Linked DNA regions of Granulosicoccus antarcticus IMCC3135. The protein of the gene in region 2 interacts with the protein of the main gene of each other region in a pairwise test. Links are inferred from orthologs where the notes say so. Each region holds a gene or a part of one and is shown on either strand. Other genes may lie near its edges.

Region 1 (3,571 bases), 3.7 Mb from region 2 along the record:
GTGTCCGACCAGGTGGCAATCAGTCCAGCCCAGGGCTTCGATGACCGCTGTCAGTTGATAGCTCATCTCGTGCAGTGAATAGCCTTGCGGCAAGGCATCGCTGTAGCCATGCCCCGGAAGATCTATCGCTACCAGGTCAAAAGCTGGCAGGTAGGGCATTAAAGGTACGAAGCTGTTGGCATTATCCAGCCAGCCGTGGATGCACAACATTCGTGGTGCCGCTTCGGCAGCAGGGTCGCGTTGACGAATGGCAGCAACAATCGACCCGTCGACCGGCAGAGTGATCGATTCCAGTTGTGGTCTCATGAATGTTCTGTGGGTTCGTCCAGTTGGTATTCGAAGATCACGACTTCGGGTTCGTCCGGATTGCGCTTGCTGGTAAAGCCAAGTGATCTCATGAGCGCCTGCATGGGACTATTCGAACGCAGTACATCACCATGCAGATTCTGCAAGCCCTGGGCTCTTGCATGCTCGATCATGAGCCTCATCAAAGCGGAGGCCAGGCCATAGCCTTTCCAGTCTTCACTAATGGATATGGCAAATTCTCCACCCAGTCGGTCATTGCTGATCATGTATCGACAGGCACCGGCGACTTTGTCTGCACGGTCGGTGGCAACAAAGGCCATTTGCCGGTCGTAATCCAGCTTGGTGAACTGTGCAACCATGCGCGGCGACAACTCGTTGAGAGCATGCATGAAGCGGAAGTAGCGAGATTCTGGCGACATGTCGCGTACCAGTGTCCGAATGGACTCGGCGTCCTCGGGACGGATGGGACGCAGTTGTACCGGAGTATTGTTTTTCAGATTGACGTGGCGTACCCATTGCCATGGGTAGGGGTGAATGGCCAGATGAGAGTAGCGCTTTCGATTCTGGTTTCGTTCAAGCACCACTTGCACATCCATGGCCATGGCGCCATCCTCACTGACGACCAGCGGATTGATATCCACTGAAAATACATCCGGAAGCTCGCAGACCAGCTCGGATAGCTGACGTAATACACGTCCAACGGGACGTTGGTTGACAGCCTCACTGTGCCGGAAGGCCCCCATGTGTACCTGCACTTCGCGGCACTTGAGCAGATCATCGATCAGATAGCGATTCAAGGGCGGCAGCTGCACGGCACGCTGGCTGACAAGGGCGGTCAGATCGCCGCCGACGCCGATCGATATCGCGGGTCCGAAAGTCGGGTCGCGTGTGACGGACAGTGCAAGAAAACGCGAGTTCTTCGGTGCATACATGGGTTCCAGCTGGACCCCTCTGAAGTGGGCCTCGGGCCGTCGTTCCAGCAGCCGTGCCTCGATAGCATGCCAGGCCGTGGCCACTGCTTCAGGGGTCGCAATGTCCAGCTGTGTCTCGATGACCGAAGCCTTGTAGCTGATATTGGGTGAGACCAGTTTCATGGCGACCGGGTAGCCGATCGTGGCCGCCTTCTCGAGCGCCTCGCTTAGCGATTCAGCCCGCAGTGTCTGTAGTACCGGAATGTCCAGATACTCCAGAAGAGTACGAGTCTTGACCGGGCCAAGAACACGTGCACCCGCCTTGAGTTCTGTGTTGATCAGTGCACGAGCGGGTCCCAATGATGAGCGGGTGCTGCGTGAGGCCGGGTTGGGCAGTTGCAGTAATAGCTGCTGGCTGACAAAGTAGCGGTTCAGGAAGTCAAAGCCATCGATTGAGCCTTCCGGTGTACGAAAGCTGGGAATGCCGGCCAGTGCCAGCAAGTCTCGTGATTCATGCACACTGGCATCACCCATCCAACAGGCCAGCAATGGTTTCTTGCTGGGTAATAGTTGTTTGAGACTCTCGGCAATGGCTTTTGGATCATTGCGCCAGTCCGGGACGAAAATCACCAGAATGGCGTCGATGTCGTCAAGGCCCTGTAACGTCTCGATAGTGCGAGTGTAATAGTCGGCAAGCCGGGAAGGCTTGCGAATCACGATGGGATTGGAGCCAGTGAATCGACCTTTCAGCTTCTTGTCCAGGATGCCCCGTGTTTGCTTGTCAAGCAATGGCGTCTGAAACTGCTTCAGGTTCATGCGATCCAGTGCAATCATGGCAGGTGCCGAGGCATTGCTGACAATGGCGAGTCGGTTGCCTTTGACGCGAATGCCGGTTGCCAATGTTCTGGCCGCCGCAAACAGATTGTGGAAAGTGCGAATACGCACCACACCTGCACGGCTCAAGGCTGCCTGAAAAACGCTCTCTGAGGAATACACTTCACCGGTTCGGGTCAGAGCATCACAGTAACGCACCCTTTCCTGAGCCGAACTCATAAGGACGACGGGCTTGAGACGGGCGGTAGCGCTCAGTGCACTCAGCATACTGCGACTGCTTTTGACCCGGTCAACGTAGACGATGACGGCCTTGGTTTGCCAGTCATCTGCCAGCAGGTCCAGCAGGTCAGATAAAGATATGTCGATCTCATCACCGGAAGACAGCAGTGCTGAGAAACCCACGCCACTGGTCTCGGCCCAGTCCAGCATGGCGGCGCCCAACGAGGCAGACTGAGAGACGATCGCTAATGAGCCCTTTTCAATGCGGTTTTGACTGTACGTGGCATTCAGGCCGATATGTGGCCTGATGAGACCCGCACAGCAAGGACCCATCAGGCGAATGCCAAGACGCTTGGCGTAGGTTTGCAGGGCTGCGTTGTCCTGTGCACCTGACATGACCAGAGCGACCTGAATGCCCTTGCGTGCACATTGCCTCAAGGTGTGCTTTACCAGGCGAACCGGTGTGATGATGATCGCCAGATCAGGCACATCGGGCAAGGAGGCGATGGTTCTGTAGCAGCTGGCGTCAAGAATCGTCTTGTAACGCGGATTGACCAGAAACAGTGTGCCTTTGTAACTGCCTTGCAGCAGGTTACGGGTCACTTTGTAGCCGGGCGACTCCTCGCGAGCGCTGGCACCCACAACAACAAGTGAGGCGGGATTGAGAATTTTGTCAAGATGTAATGTCGACATGTATCAGATAGTACCTTGGCCAGGGTGGACAGGCGGGCACAGGTGTCATTGCACATGTGTCATGTAGTAAGCTCCCATGCTAACGATGTTTTGATTCGAACGTCTGAAATTAAAGACACTTGTATCTCATATAGGAGGCCCAATGCCTACAGCTCTGATCTCGCACCCCGTCTCTGTGCTTCATGAAATCAGTCCGGATCATCCCGAGTGCCCGCAGCGCATTGATGTCATTAGTGACCAGCTGAAAAAGCAGGATGTTTATGATTATCTGATTCACTTTGATGCTCCCAAGGCGAGCAGCGAGCAATTGTTACTGGCGCACGGTGAAGCCTATGTTGATCATATTCATGACTCAGCTCCGAGCAGCGGAACGGTTGAACTTGACGGTGATACGGCCATGAACGCCCATACGCTGGATGCCAGTTTGCGCGGGGCCGGCTCTGGGGTGGTAGCAGTAGACAAGGTGATGAGTGGTGCTGTGAACAATGCCTTTTGCCTGATTCGCCCGCCCGGCCATCATGCGGAGCGCAACCGGGCCATGGGGTTCTGCCTGTTCGGCAATATTGCCATTGCTGCCCGGCATGCCATCCGCGAGTACGGTCTGGAGC
Region 2 (3,103 bases):
ATGGGTAAGGAGTATCAGAAACTATCTGATATAAAAGGATCCAGGCAGTGCTGCCAAAGACATGCACAGCACTACCCGTCCGTTCAAACTGCAGCGATGCAGACCGTCTTAGAAGATATCCTTGAAATCATTGACGTTAGAGGCGTCATACACGAACGGATCCGCCATGGCGCCTGCACGATCATCATCCAGCGTCACGTTACCCAAGCGACCCATACCAATTTCGCTACCCGCCTCGGCCACCGCTTCACCCTTGACCAGGTTGTAGGCGATCATGGTTGCCGCATAACCCAGATCAATCGGATTCCAGATAGCAAAGGACTTGCTGGCACCGGATTCGACATGTGCGGCCATTTCCGAAGGCAGGCCCAGGCCCGTGACATTGACCTCGCCAGCCTTGCCAGCATCAGAAACTGCCTGTGCTGCAGCAACAATGCCTACCGATGTCGGTGAAATAATGGCTTTGAGGTTCGGATACGAAGACATAAGACCTTGTGCCTCACGATAGCTCTTGTCTGACAGGTCATCTCCGTAAACCGTTGTCACCACATCAATGCCTGGATAGTTATCCATAACCTTGTTCATCTCGTCTATCCAGACGTTCTGGTTGGTCGAGGTGGCCGTGGCCGAAAGAATGGCCACCTCACCACCTTCGGGTAGATGATCGGCTGCCAACTTGATGATCATGTTGCCGATCAAGGGACTGGAAGAAGGGTTCAAGTGCATCATGCGACCCTCTGGTGCGACGCCCGAGTCCCAGGACACGACAGTGATGCCGCGAGCCATGGCCTTTTTCAAGGCAGGTACCACGGCATCCTGATCATTGGCCGAAATGGCGATCGCATCCACCTTCTGGGCGATCAGGGAGTTGATCACTTCAATCTGACCTTCTGCTGTCGTATCCGTCGGACCGGTATAGATGATCTCGACCCCGCCCATCTCAGCCGCTGCCTCTTCGGCACCCTTGGCAGCCGCTTCGAAGAAACCGATACCCAGTGCCTTGACGACCAATGCAATGCGCATGTCATCTGCCTGGGCCGGACTGGCGCATATTCCCAGGCTTATAGCGCCCGCAGCCAGTATTTTGGAAAATGGTGTTTTCATGTTATTCCTGCCGTGGTTGTCGTTATGGTGTTTTTATGGTTACTACTGGTTTTTCCAGTTACTACTGTTGAGCCAAATCGCTTCGGCCGTCTACCTATCCAGCGTCCGACAAAGTATCGTCCGCCAGGGAATTTGAGCTACTCTTGAGAGTGGCCACGATCACGCGAACATCTGCGTTTTCCAGCATATTCACAGTGGCGTCATCGATTCTTTCATCAGTAATCAGGACATCGATGCGCTCAAGGGAACAGATCAGCTGACTGGAGCGACGTTTGAATTTGCTGGCATCGGCCAGAACCACCAGCTCATCCGTCTGAGCCATCAACTTCAGCTCACTCTGTATCACCAAAGGATCCGACTCCATCAGCCCCATCCTGCCGACGCTATGCACACCCATGAACATCCGGTGCGCATAAAAATTCTTGGTCACATCATTTTCGAACGGACTGAGAATGATGTTCTGCTCACGATAAATAGTGCCCCCTGGCATCGTTATCTGATTTTTGGAGTTATGCAGCAGGTGCTCGGCAATGGGGAATGAGTTGGTACAGATCTGTAACCGCCTGCTGGTCAACAGGTGCACCATCTGAAAGGTACTTGTTCCCCCACTGATGATCAGAGCTTCCCCATCAACACACAACGCGGCTGCCTCACGGGCGATGGCGCGTTTCTCTACAACATTGATTGATTGGTTGACACTGAATGGTCGACCTGCCAGTCCTGTCTGAGCCGGAGGTAATAGTGCTTCTGCTCCGCCTCGAACCCGCTTGAGCTTCTTTTCCAGATGCAATGACGCGATATCACGCCTTATGGTCGCCTCGGATGAATCCGTCAGTTCGACCAACTCTGCCACTGTGGCAACCGGCCTTTCTTGTATGACAGACAAAATGATCTTCTGTCGCTCTCGTTCATGCATATATTTGCTCCTGAATCACAACACATGATACCTACGAGCTCATAAGTGTCAATCATTTTCAATCACAACCGATCATATTTTCATTAATTCGATCATTTTTACCAATTCTTGATTGACTAAGATCGTTTTTGACGACATTATTCTCATTCGTCAAATTCAGGAATCGTTCTCATGAGCAGTCGTCACACATCTGGTTTATTGCAAAGTCAATGGAACGAGCCACATGCAGCCACTATGGATGAGCCCGGCAGATTGCTGTATCGCTCTAACTTGTTGGGCGCAGACAAACGCATCACCAACTACGGGGGTGGCAACACCTCAGCCAAGGTCATGACCGCAGACCCCTTGTCAGGCGATGAGGTTGAAGTGTTATGGGTCAAGGGCTCTGGTGGCGATGTAGGCACGATGGCTCTGGATGGCTTTGCCACGCTGTATCAAAGCAAACTGAATGCGTTGAAGGATTTGTATCGTGGCGAAGCACATGAGGACGAGATGGTCGCCTACCTGCCTCATTGCACATTCAATCTCAATACGCGCGCAGCTTCCATTGACACGCCTCTGCACGCCTATGTTCCCAAAACTCATGTCGATCATATGCACCCCGATGCCATTATTGCCATCGCCGCTGCAGCTGACAGCCAAAAGTTGACTCAGTCTATCTTCGGCGACGACATTGGCTGGTTGCCGTGGAAACGCCCAGGCTACGAATTGGGCTTGTGGCTCGAGAAGTTCTGCCTGGAAAACCCCAAGGCTCGTGGTGTCATTCTGGGCAGCCATGGTCTGTTTACCTGGGCTGATTCGGCTGCGGAATGCTATGCGGTGACGCTTGATATAATCAACAAGGCCATCGTCTGGCTAGATGAACAGACTGCAGACAGCGCAGCATTTGGTGGCTCTGAGTGTCAGGTGCTCTCTGCCGAAGAACGTCAGTCTGTTGCCTCGAAACTCATGCCCGAAATTCGTGGACTCATCAGCACAGATGAATACAAGATTGGCCATTTTGACGACAGCGATACCGTGCTTGAATTTGTCTGCTCCAAACAGCTGACATCCCTGGCGGCACTGGGTACAAGTTGCCCGGAT
Region 3 (3,289 bases), 3.3 Mb from region 2 along the record:
GGCTGGCGAACAAGATCGCTTCACGCTCCATTGTCAGTGTCGGTGGTGTTGTGGGATTTGGAAGTGGGGCGGGGCGGCAGCGAGGCGGCCCGTCAGCCAAGGGCGGAACCACGATTGGATCTGGATCGACCGCTGGTGCTCGTCATAGCGATGCCCACTCTGCAGAATCCAGCGCCAGTGGTGGTCGACCTCAGCCCTCGACTCCTAGTCCAGAGTCGTCCGGAGAGGTCATTGATGCCGATTTCAAGCGAATTGATAAATAGAATTATATTGCCTGAAATGGCCGTCTGTAGCGCTTTATTGACTGAGTAGGTGTTTTTTGCCACCTGGTTCTGCAAGTTACAGGCAAATTTGTTGGTCCCGAGACTTGATATTGTGGCTGTCGACATTAGAATTAGCACTCCTTAGGGGAGAGTGCTAACAATGGTGCTCAACGCTCCTTTTGGACCTTATTTTTCACAGTTGATTTTTTCGGAGTCGTATTGGTATGAACATTCGTCCGTTGCATGACCGCGTGGTCGTCAAGCGCATGGAAGAAGAGCGCACGAGTGCCGGTGGCATTGTAATTCCTGATTCAGCTACTGAGAAGCCAGTTCGTGGTGAAGTGCTGTCAGTTGGTAAAGGCAAAATCGCTGAAAATGGCGATGTACGCCCTCTGGACCTGAAAGTAGGTGACCAGGTTCTGTTCGGCAAGTATTCCGGCACCGAAATCAAGATTGACGGTGAAGAAGTACTGGTTATGCGTGAAGACGACATCATGGGTGTTTTCGAGTAAAACCCCGCAGTCGTGTCCCAACTGGCTGGCGGTTGCAGCTAGAGCTCCCATCCAGTCATTTCCTGAACTCTTTTTGAGGATAGAATTTTAATGAGTGCCAAAGAAGTCCGTTTTTCCGATTCAGCCCGTCAGCGTATGCTCAAGGGTGTTGACATCCTGGCTAACGCCGTAAAAGTTACTCTCGGTCCTAAAGGCCGAAACGTTGTACTGGACAAGTCGTTCGGTGCCCCTACTGTCACTAAAGATGGTGTTTCTGTAGCCAAAGAAATCGAACTGGAAGACAAGTTCGAAAACATGGGTGCACAGATGGTGAAGGAAGTTGCTTCACAAACTTCTGACATCGCTGGTGACGGTACTACGACAGCAACAGTTCTGGCTCAAAGCATCGTTCGCGAAGGCCTGAAGTCAGTTGCTGCCGGCATGAACCCGATGGATCTCAAGCGTGGTATCGACAAGGCCGTAATTGCAGCAACTGCTGAACTGGCTGCCATGTCCAAGCCATGTAATGACGAGAAGTCAGTTGCTCAGGTTGGTACTATTTCTGCCAACAGCGACGAGTCAATCGGCAAAATCATTGCTGAAGCAATGAACAAGGTTGGTAAGGAAGGCGTTATCACTGTAGAAGAAGGCAAGTCTCTGGACAACGAACTTGACGTTGTTGAAGGCATGCAGTTTGACCGTGGTTACCTGTCTCCTTATTTCATCAACAACCAGGATGCAATGTCTGCAGAACTGGAAGATCCATATGTACTGCTTTTCGACAAGAAAATCAGCAACATCCGTGATCTGCTCCCCGCTCTGGAAGCCGTTGCCAAGTCTGGCAAGCCTCTCCTGATCATCGCTGAAGATATCGAAGGCGAAGCTCTGGCAACTCTGGTTGTCAACAGCATGCGCGGTATCATCAAGACATGTGCTGTTAAGGCGCCTGGTTTTGGTGACCGTCGTAAAGCCATGCTGCAGGATATCGCTATCCTGACTGGTGGCCAGGTAATCTCTGAAGAAGTCGGCCTGTCTCTGGACAAGATCACTTTGGAAGACCTGGGTACAGCCAAGCGTGTCACTGTTGACAAAGACAACACTACTATTGTTGATGGTGCTGGTTCTTCTGATGAGATCAACGCTCGCGTTGAACAGATTCGCACTCAGATTGAACAAGCTACTTCTGACTACGACAAGGAAAAGCTGCAAGAACGTGTTGCCAAGCTTGCCGGTGGTGTTGCAGTTATCAAAGTCGGTGCTGCTACCGAAGTTGAAATGAAAGAGAAGAAGGACCGTGTTGACGATGCACTGCACGCAACTCGTGCTGCTGTTGAAGAAGGTATCGTTCCTGGTGGTGGTGTTGCACTGGTTCGCGCCATTGCTGCTGTTGACAAAGTCAAGGGCGACAACCACGAGCAGGACATCGGTATCAGCATTGCCAAGCGTGCAATGGAAGAGCCTCTGCGTCAGATCGTTGCCAATGCTGGTGGTGAGCCTTCAGTAGTGGTTGCACGAGTCAAAGAAGGCACAGGTAACTTCGGTTACAACGCTGCTAACGGCGAATACGGCGACATGGTCGAAATGGGTATCCTGGATCCAACCAAGGTAACTCGTTACGCTCTGCAAAATGCTGCTTCTGTTGCTGGTCTGATGATCACCACAGAATGCATGATTGCTGACTTGCCGAAGGATGAAGCGGCCGGTGGTGGCATGCCTGATATGGGCGGAATGGGTGGAATGGGCGGCATGATGTAAGGCATTCGCCTTTATCATGTGAGTTAACGCTCATCAAGTAGTATCAAAACCCCCGCTCAATGCGGGGGTTTTGCGTTGTGGATGTGACAAAGTGTGGCGAGTTCGATTCGTGCTTAAGCGTCTGGGGATGGTGCCGATACCAGTTTTATCGGGATGCTAATACCTGCATTTCACTCCCATGTACCCAACAGGACGGGATTTTTTGAATTTTCGCGCATTCACAAGCACGGTCTATCGCTCGCGGGCAATACAAGCATTGTCCGGATCGGTTGCACTCACGCTATTGATCGTGCAGCTGACGTTGTTCTACCCGTCGATCTACGAACAATACGAGTCTCAGATCATCGAGCAATCGAGAGTAGAGCTGGCGTTGGTACGTGCCGCTTTTTTCAACGCGGACCCTGAGCAGATAAGCGTCCCGGACACGCTGTTGAGTGATTCTCTGGTGGGCCTGGTACTTGTGGATGCCTCGGGCAGGCTTCTGCTCAACAAGGGCAACACCTTCGACTATGTGCATGACAGCGGTGCCAGCGTAACTGAGTCCGGTACTGTGCATTCAGAAAACTGGACCATCCCGGCGAAGACGAGTTCTCTGTCAGGTATCGGCTTTATTGAGCGTGAGCAAATTGTGAACGCTGCACTGTTCAAGGCATTGGGGCTCAGTGCATTTGCCTTGCTAACCAGTTTGACAGGCGCTCTTGTGGCCATGTTTGGCGCACACCGATGGTATGTCGGCCCTATAGAGCAGCTGATCGGTGCGCTCAGGGACAGCCGTGAGAA

Evidence for each region.
Region 1: the proteins of IMCC3135_RS20660 (region 2) and IMCC3135_RS04660 interact in binary tests that used the Escherichia coli proteins (3 or more experiments, as listed by UniProt). The link is inferred for Granulosicoccus antarcticus IMCC3135 from one-to-one orthologs.
Region 3: the proteins of IMCC3135_RS20660 (region 2) and groL interact in binary tests that used the Escherichia coli proteins (3 or more experiments, as listed by UniProt). The link is inferred for Granulosicoccus antarcticus IMCC3135 from one-to-one orthologs.

What each region holds. Positions count from the first base shown.
Region 1 is NZ_CP018632.1:1,097,860-1,101,430, forward strand. What follows is about bases 103-3,351. They hold IMCC3135_RS04660 (bifunctional acetate--CoA ligase family protein/GNAT family N-acetyltransferase), read right to left. Parts: upstream 2,964-3,351; coding sequence 303-2,963; downstream 103-302. Other genes in these bases: IMCC3135_RS04655 (alpha/beta fold hydrolase), read right to left, coding at 103-306; IMCC3135_RS04665 (histone deacetylase family protein), read left to right, coding at 3,106-3,351. In the rest of the region: more of IMCC3135_RS04655, read right to left, coding at 1-102; more of IMCC3135_RS04665, read left to right, coding at 3,352-3,571. UniProt on the Escherichia coli protein: Catalyzes the acetyl-CoA-dependent acetylation of lysine residues of a large number of target proteins. Acetylates RNase R in exponential phase cells and RNase II.
Region 2 is NZ_CP018632.1:4,748,531-4,751,633, forward strand. Bases 110-2,890 are described here. They hold IMCC3135_RS20660 (DeoR/GlpR family DNA-binding transcription regulator), read right to left. Parts: upstream 2,021-2,890; coding sequence 1,199-2,020; downstream 110-1,198. Other genes in these bases: rhaS (rhamnose ABC transporter substrate-binding protein), read right to left, coding at 110-1,104; IMCC3135_RS20665 (bifunctional rhamnulose-1-phosphate aldolase/short-chain dehydrogenase), read left to right, coding at 2,192-2,890. In the rest of the region: more of rhaS, read right to left, coding at 109-109; more of IMCC3135_RS20665, read left to right, coding at 2,891-3,103. UniProt on the Escherichia coli protein: Represses ulaG and the ulaABCDEF operon. Two ulaR binding sites have been identified in each promoter.
Region 3 is NZ_CP018632.1:1,497,322-1,500,610, forward strand. The notes cover bases 221-3,187. They hold groL (chaperonin GroEL), read left to right. Parts: upstream 221-865; coding sequence 866-2,509; downstream 2,510-3,187. Other genes in these bases: IMCC3135_RS06420 (FxsA family protein), read left to right, coding at 221-263; IMCC3135_RS06425 (co-chaperone GroES), read left to right, coding at 488-775; IMCC3135_RS06435 (putative bifunctional diguanylate cyclase/phosphodiesterase), read left to right, coding at 2,712-3,187. Also shown: more of IMCC3135_RS06420, read left to right, coding at 1-220; more of IMCC3135_RS06435, read left to right, coding at 3,188-3,289.